Regions from separate parts of the Arthrobacter zhaoguopingii genome, predicted to be linked through region 1. Evidence: riboswitches for the same ligand, from Rfam matches in the RefSeq annotation. Region 1 holds a riboswitch; each other region holds the start of a gene.
What was found. A riboswitch is a leader RNA that binds a small molecule or an ion and turns the genes downstream of it on or off. The one in region 1 is predicted to bind cyclic di-AMP.
Positions count from the first base shown of each region.

Region 2: another riboswitch for cyclic di-AMP. It lies ahead of GVV77_RS13860 (NlpC/P60 family protein); the one in region 1 lies ahead of GVV77_RS10945 (C40 family peptidase).
Region 3: another riboswitch for cyclic di-AMP. It lies ahead of GVV77_RS14825 (M23 family metallopeptidase); the one in region 1 lies ahead of GVV77_RS10945 (C40 family peptidase).

Region 1 covers NZ_WIAE01000007.1:34,941-37,254, forward strand. The annotation lists gene GVV77_RS10940 (NAD-dependent epimerase/dehydratase family protein) at 1-288, shown strand, start outside; gene GVV77_RS10945 (C40 family peptidase) at 429-1,301, opposite strand; cyclic di-AMP (ydaO/yuaA leader) riboswitch at 1,305-1,478, opposite strand; gene mutM (bifunctional DNA-formamidopyrimidine glycosylase/DNA-(apurinic or apyrimidinic site) lyase) at 1,604-2,314, opposite strand, start outside.
Region 2 covers NZ_WIAE01000011.1:5,321-7,634, reverse strand. The annotation lists gene GVV77_RS13865 (M23 family metallopeptidase) at 1-635, shown strand, start outside; cyclic di-AMP (ydaO/yuaA leader) riboswitch at 759-910, shown strand; gene GVV77_RS13860 (NlpC/P60 family protein) at 964-1,716, shown strand; gene GVV77_RS13855 (NlpC/P60 family protein) at 1,750-2,314, shown strand, end outside.
Region 3 covers NZ_WIAE01000013.1:3,246-5,559, forward strand. The annotation lists gene GVV77_RS14820 (diacylglycerol/lipid kinase family protein) at 1-259, shown strand, start outside; gene GVV77_RS14825 (M23 family metallopeptidase) at 285-1,139, opposite strand; cyclic di-AMP (ydaO/yuaA leader) riboswitch at 1,144-1,377, opposite strand; gene GVV77_RS14830 (siderophore-interacting protein) at 1,501-2,314, opposite strand, start outside.

The DNA of each region.
Region 1 (2,314 bases):
GAGATGATCGCCGGAATCTGCAGAGCGGGCGGCGTACGGCCGCCACGGTGGAGCGTGCCCGGGGCCGTGGCCCGGACGGCGGGCTCGGTTGTCGAAAGGGCGTGGCGGCGCTCCGGGTCGACCCACGAGCCGCCCATGACCCGCTTCCTCGCTGAACAGCTCTCGACGGCGCACTGGTTCGACCAGCGGCAGACCCGGGAGCTGCTCGCCTGGGTCCCCGAGGTGTCGATCGACGAGGGCCTCGCGCGTCTGGCCGCCCACTACCGGGCACCGGGGCCCCGCTTCTGACGCTGCGGCCCTGACCGCAGCTACCGGGCACGCCCCCATCCGCGGGATGCGCGGCCCGAGTCCGGGCGCGTCGGTGGATAGCCAAAAGGCCGGTACCCCTTTCGGGGCACCGGCCTTTTGCGTGCTGAAACAGCGGGGTATTAGCCGGCGGTGTAGTAACCGTCGACCGACATGGCGCTCACGTCGTGGACGAGGGTGCCCTGCGAGGGGTTCAGCGCGCTGACCATCTTGCCGTTGCCGAGGTAGATGCCGACGTGGCTTCCACCGTTCTGGCTGACCAGGTCGCCCGGCTGCGGGTTGGCGGTCGGGGTCAGGGCGGCGAACTGCGACCAGGTGGTGCGGGGCAGGTCGATGCCGTTCTGGGCGTAGACCCACTGGACAAAGCCGGAGCAGTCCCAGCCACCGAAACCGGTGCCACCGAAGACGTAGCCGGAGCCAACGCCCTGCAGTGCCGTGCCGGTGATGCCATTGGTCGAGGCGGCGCCGATGACGCGCATCCCGTTGCTCTGGCTGCTGATGCCCATCGGGTTGCTGGCGGTCGCAGCGGTCTGGGCCGGTGCTGCCTGCGGAGCAGGAGCGAAGGCCTGGACAGCGGCGGCGGGCTGCGGAGCAGCAGCTACGGCTTCGCCGGAGAGGACGATGGTCTGGCCCGGGTAGATGACCGAGTCCCAGCCCATTCCATTGGCGGCGAAGATGGCGTCAAGGCTGACCCCATACTTGCCGGCGATGCTTCCGAGCGTGTCGCCTGCAACCACGGTGTGCGAGGTTGCGGAGGCAGGGGCTGCCTGGACAGCGGGGGCGCTGACCTGCGATGCGGACGTGCTTACCTCAACCTCGCCGGCAGCGTTCGCCGGAAGCGTTGCACCGAGCAGGATGCCCGAAGCTGCGACGACGACGGCTGCCGGGCGGCCAGCTACGCCGGCAGTTGCGGCGACGGCGCGGGTTGCGGTCTTGAGGGGACTGGTGCGGACCGGGGTCGCCCGGTGGCGCGCGATTGTACGATTCTTGGACATAAAGTTGCCTCTCCCGATGCCTGCGGAGTTAGCTGTCGGGTTCGGATGGGACACCCGGGCGCGCCGGACCATCTCCCCAGATGATGTCCGTGCCGCGCCTTAACCCCTAGGACTCTTCACAAAGAGCCCGCTCTCGGTTCCCCCGCCCCTGTCGGAAATGTTATGCGAACGGTCCTTCTGTCACCGACAGGGTTAGGCAGTCTGACGAAGGGCGCCGGTCCATGATGTCCCGGCGCGGGTCTAACGCTACCTGCGCATCTCGGAATTGTCACATTCAGATCACGGACGGGTAAACGCTGTAACTACCAGCGGGCATTGCGCGGTACCGGCTGGCATCGAGGGCAGCTGTAGGAGGAGCGGTTCATGAAGACATCCCTGCGCATCCGGGTTTCCCGCCCTTCCGCGGCACACCGCCTGCAGTGCTCGCCTGTGCGGCCGTAAGCGTTGAGAGATCGTTCGAAGTATCCCGAGGTGCCGTTGATGTTCACGTAGAGCGAATCGAAGCTCGTTCCACCGGCCTCAAGCGCCCGCTCCATTACCGACCGCGCCTCCTCGACGAGTCGGAGGGACTCGGACCGCCGGAGGGTATCGGTGGGGCGGGCGAAGTGGAGGCGCGCGGCCCACAGTGCCTCGTCGGCGTAGATATTGCCGATGCCGGAAATGAGTGACTGATCAAGCAGAGCGCGCTTGATGCCTGTGCGGCGGGCCCGCAGCCGGGCGTGGAAGACGTCGAAGGAGAAGGCGGGGTCGAGGGGGTCACGGGAGATGTGGGCGGCCTGGCGCGGAATCAGCGGCAGATCACCCTCTCCCCTGCCGCCCGGGAGTCCGTCCGGGGTCGGTTCGAGGTCCGCAAGGAACATCCCCCCAAAGATCCGCTGGTCGACGAACCTCAGCTCGGAGGGCAGTTCGACCCCGGTTTCGTCGCGCGCCGGCGACAGCACAAGGCGGATCCGAAGGTGTTTTTCGTCGGGAAGTCCCGGATCCTTCACCAGGAGCTGTCCGCTCATGCCCAG
Region 2 (2,314 bases), on a different contig from region 1:
GACAGAAGCTGGCGATGGCCGCGGCCGTCTCCGGGCTGGTCCTGACGGCGGCCCTGCCGACCACTGCCGCAGGCACCTCGGCCTCGGCCGCCGGGACCGTGCCGGCACCGCAGGAGGTCCGCGCCCCGGAATCGGCAAGCATCAGCTTCACCCCCGTTCCCCTTCGAGGTTCCCAGGACTTCGACACCCAGCTCCGGGCAATCGTTGCCGCCTCGGACCGCCCGGGAGTGCCGCTGGGCGTGAAGGGCTCCCTGAGCGGGCCGCTCGAGACCCTCAAGGGCACCTCCGGGTTCGGCCACCGCGTCAGCCCGATGACGGGCCTCGCTGGGGAGTTCCACTCGGGGCAGGACTTCAGCGCCGCCTGCGGCACTGAGGTCCGCGCCGCCGCCGACGGGACCGTGATGTCCGCCGGGTGGCACCCCTACGGCGGCGGCAACCGGGTCGTCGTCGACCACGGCAACGGCCTGGAGACGACCTACAACCACCTCGCCTCGATGGAGGTCGCCAAGGGGGATGTCCTCGCGCGCGGAGCCGCCGTCGGAACCAGCGGCAGCACCGGCTCCTCCACCGGATGCCACCTCCATTTTGAGGTTCTGATCAGCGGGCGTCCGGTCGACCCGATGGGCTGGCTTTAGGGGCGACACACCTGTCGTGATCTGAATGTGACAATTGGGTCAGATGTGAGGTACGGTACTACTCGTGCCAAATCGTTATAGATTCGGCGCCCTCAAGCAAATCGCCTAGCTCTGCCATTGCCTGAGGTCCGTCCGCACAATTCGCATGGCAGAGGCGGGGGAACCAATTTTTGGGTTTCGTTTAGAAATCCTTGGGGTTAAGTCGCTGATTTCAGCGGCCGGGTGACTCCCATCCGAATCCGACAGCTCACCTCGCAGGCATTGGGAGAGGCAATCAAACGTGTCCAATAGCTCTTCTCTGGGGCGCCACCGCGCCGTCCAGGCTCCTGTGAATCCGCTAACGGCTCTCTCAAAGGCCGTCACCTCGAATGCCGGCTCGGTCGGCCGCCAGGCCGCCGCCGTCGTCGCCGCCTCGGGCCTCGTGCTCGCAGCCGGCCTCCCGGCCCACGGCTCCTCCACCGCCGAGCGCGAAGTACAGTCCTCCTCCTCGCTGAGCGTCACCGCTCCGGAAACCGCGGCCGTCAGCGCCGCGGCCACCGCCGCCGTCTCGTTCGAGCGTGAAGCCGTCACCGTGGCCCCCGCGCCCGTCGTCGTCGAAGCGCCCGTCGTCGAAGCGCCGGTCGTAGAAGTCCCCGCTGCGGCCCCGGTCGTCCGGCCCGCAGTCGCAGCCCCCGCCGCTCCGGCTCCTGCCCCCATGCAGGTTGCCGCCGTCGCCGCCCCGGCTCCGGCCCCCGCCGCTCCTGCCCCCGCACCGAAGCCCGAGGTTCCCTCCTCCGGCATCGGCGCCGCACTCGTCGGATCCGCCTATTCCCAGATCGGTGTCGCACAGGACTGCACCGCGATGGTCGAGAAGGCCCTCCGCTCGGTTGGAAAGTCTGTGGGTGACCTCGCCCCCGGCCAGTTCTTCCAGTACGGCGACGTCGTCGGAACCCCCGCGGCCGGCGACCTTGTCATCACCGGCGGCCACGTCGCCATCTACGTCGGAAACGGCCAGGTCATCAGCGGTGGCCTCAACGGCCTTAATACCGGTCTTCACTCCCTGTCAGATCTGCCTGGCGCAAGCTTCGTCCGCGTTCGCTAGAACCCCTCTCTCAACACCTTCTGGAGATCTCCCATGTCTAATCGCGCCTCCATTGCCCGCCACCGCGGCGCAGCGCAGCGTACGGCTACACTCACCACCCTCGCCAAGGCCGTCAGCGACAACGCCGGCGGAATGGGCCGCCAGGCTGCCGTCGTTGCAGCCGCGTCGGGACTGGTCCTCACCTCCGGTGTGGCAGCGAACGCCGCCGACCTGCAGCCCGAGCGTGAATCCTTCACCTCGACGCTCGAGGTGACCGCGGCGCCGGCCGCCGTCGTCGCCGACGTCAACGCGAAGGTGGCGTTCAACCGCACCCCCGTGAAAGCCGTCGCCAAGCCGGTCGTCGTCGAAGCACCGGCCCCGGCCCCCGTGGCAGCCCCGGCTCCCGTGGCCGCCCCCGCCGTGGCCCCTGCCGCCCCCGCCGTCCAGGCGCCGGCACCCGCCGCCAAGGTCGTCACCGCAGCGGTTGCACCCGCCCCGGCTCCGGCTCCTGCTCCCGCGAAGCCCGCCGCCCCGGCAGCTCCCTCCGGCAAGGCAGCGACCATCGCCGCCGCCGCCAAGGCCCAGCTCGGTGTCATGCAGGACTGCACCCGCCTCGCCA
Region 3 (2,314 bases), on a different contig from region 1:
CGCGCCGCGCGGGCGGTTCGGCTGGCTGAATGTGGCGGGCAAGCTCTTCGCCAAGGGCAAGGGCAAGGATCCGTCGCTGGAGTACTACCAGTGCAGCCGGGCCGAGGTGCAGCTCCACGAGCCGCTCGAAGTGCAGCTCGACGGCGACCCGCTGGGTAAGGCGACGCACATGTCCTTCGAGATGAAGCCCGAGTCGCTCCGGCTGCGTATGCCCTACGGCCGCAAGGACCCGGCGATCCTCAGCAATCCCCTGCCGTAGGCGGCCGGCAGGGGCGGGTTCCGGCCTAGAGCCAGGGCAGGGGGTCGACCTTCTCGTCGTTGACGAGGACCTCGAAGTGCAGGTGGCACCCGGTGGAGTTTCCGGTGGTGCCGACGGCCCCGATCAGCGCGCCACGGGCGATGGCCTGGCCCGTGCTGACGCCGATCGAGCTGAGGTGATTGTAGGTGGACTTGAGCCCGTCACCGTGGTCGATCACGATCCGCTGTCCGCCGCCGTAGGCGTGCCAGCCGGCGTCGACAACAACTCCCTTGTCCGAGGCCTTGACGGGGGTTCCGCACGCTCCCGCGTAGTCGACGCCAGTGTGAAGTTCGGGCGCGTAGCCGCCGAGCGGGTTCACGCGGTAGCCGAAGGTCGAGGCGACGCTCAGGTTCTCGAGGGGCGCCGAGAGGGTGGGCTTGTCGCCGGTGCGGGCGATCCCGGTGGAGAGGGTCTTGGCCGTGGCGCCGGACTTGGTCATTGCCACGCCGGCTACTTTCTGGCGGCTGAAGTCGATGTCGGCGGCGGCGTCGGCGGTGATCTGCGGCAGGGACGCGGCCGGGGCGGCCTGGACCGTGGAGGTCTTGGTGTCCATTGAGGCCGGGGCGGGGACGGCGCCCATCACCAGGCCCGCGCCGACGGCGGCCAGGCCGACGACGAGGGCTCCGGCGCGCATCCGCGGAAGGAGGCCCGCCGGCTTGGTGTCGGCGGCCGCCGTGCGGCGCAGCTCGCGCCGGCGGACCGGCAGCGGCTCGGGCCGCAGCGAGCGGCGGGTCGGGAAGGCTGGGACGGCTTCCGGTGCGGCGGGAGCCGGTGTTGCTGAAGTGGCGCTGAGGACAGCTGCGGACGCGCGGCGGCGTCCGGGCAGGGCCGGGTTGGTCAAGTTCAATGCCTCTCTGCGACGCCAGCGAAGTTAGCTGTCGGGTTCGAGCAAGAGTCGACTCGGCCCCACTGCACAGGGCCGGCACCCTGCATGCCCCCTCTAGCGGGCATGCAGGCATCCGGTCCGCTGTGTGCGGACAGTTCAATGCAGTGAAGGCTTCACCCCGAAGACAGCGGTGTGCTGCCGGGAAGTGGGTCCTCCGCCCCTGTCATGAGGTGGGTCAGGGCGGTCCGCTGACAGGGCTGGGCGTACGGACCAGGGAATACACGGTGTTGAGACTTCAAGCAAGTTTACTCATCTTGCCGGAAGTTACAATTCCGTTATATTCCACCGGGCGTGTCGGCAGCAACACGCCGTGCCGCTACGCAGATTCGGACCTGCCGCGGCGCCAGTACCCCATGAAGGCGACCTGCTTCCGGTCGATGCCCACGTCGCGGACCAGGTACCGGCGCAGCTCCCGGACCATCGAGGCCTCCCCCGCGATCCAGGCATAGAACGGCTGGGACCCCGGCGGGCGTTCGGCGGTCGAGGAGGCCGCGGCGGAGAGCGCCTGGGGGGTCTCCCAGAGGATGGTGCGGTCGACGTCCACCTCCTCGGGTTCGGGCCCGGGGGCGCCCTGCCGGTCCGGGGCGGACCCGGCCAGGACGGCCCAGCCGGGTGGGGGAAGGGCGCGGCGCACGGCCTGGGTCAGGAGTCCGCCGTGCTCCACGCGTCCGCGCACGAGCCAGGTGACCTCCACCGAGGAGGGGGTTTCAAGGGGCTGGATGTCCGCTGCGTCGGCGACTTCGAGGAAGGCCTGCCCGCCAAGATCCGGTGGCAGGGATTCGAGGATTGCGCTGATGGCCGGGACCGCCGTCTCGTCCCCGGCCAGGAGAACCGAGCCCGCCAGTCCGGGCTTCCACTCGATGCCGCCGTAGGCGCCGGCGGTTGCACACCGGGCGGCCGCCGCGTTCGGGCCGATCAGGCACAGCGTCGCCCCGGGGGCCGCACCGGCAGCCCATCGAGCGGCCGGCCCGGCGCTGCCGTCCGCGTCGAAGTGCAGGACGAAGTCCACGTCGATTTCGGGCGAGGGGCCCTGGCAGCGGGACGCTCGAACGGTGTAGGTGCGCATGACGCCGCGTTCGGCCGGGTCAAGGCCGAGCCAGCGCTGGTACCAGCCGTCGCCGGCTCCGCGC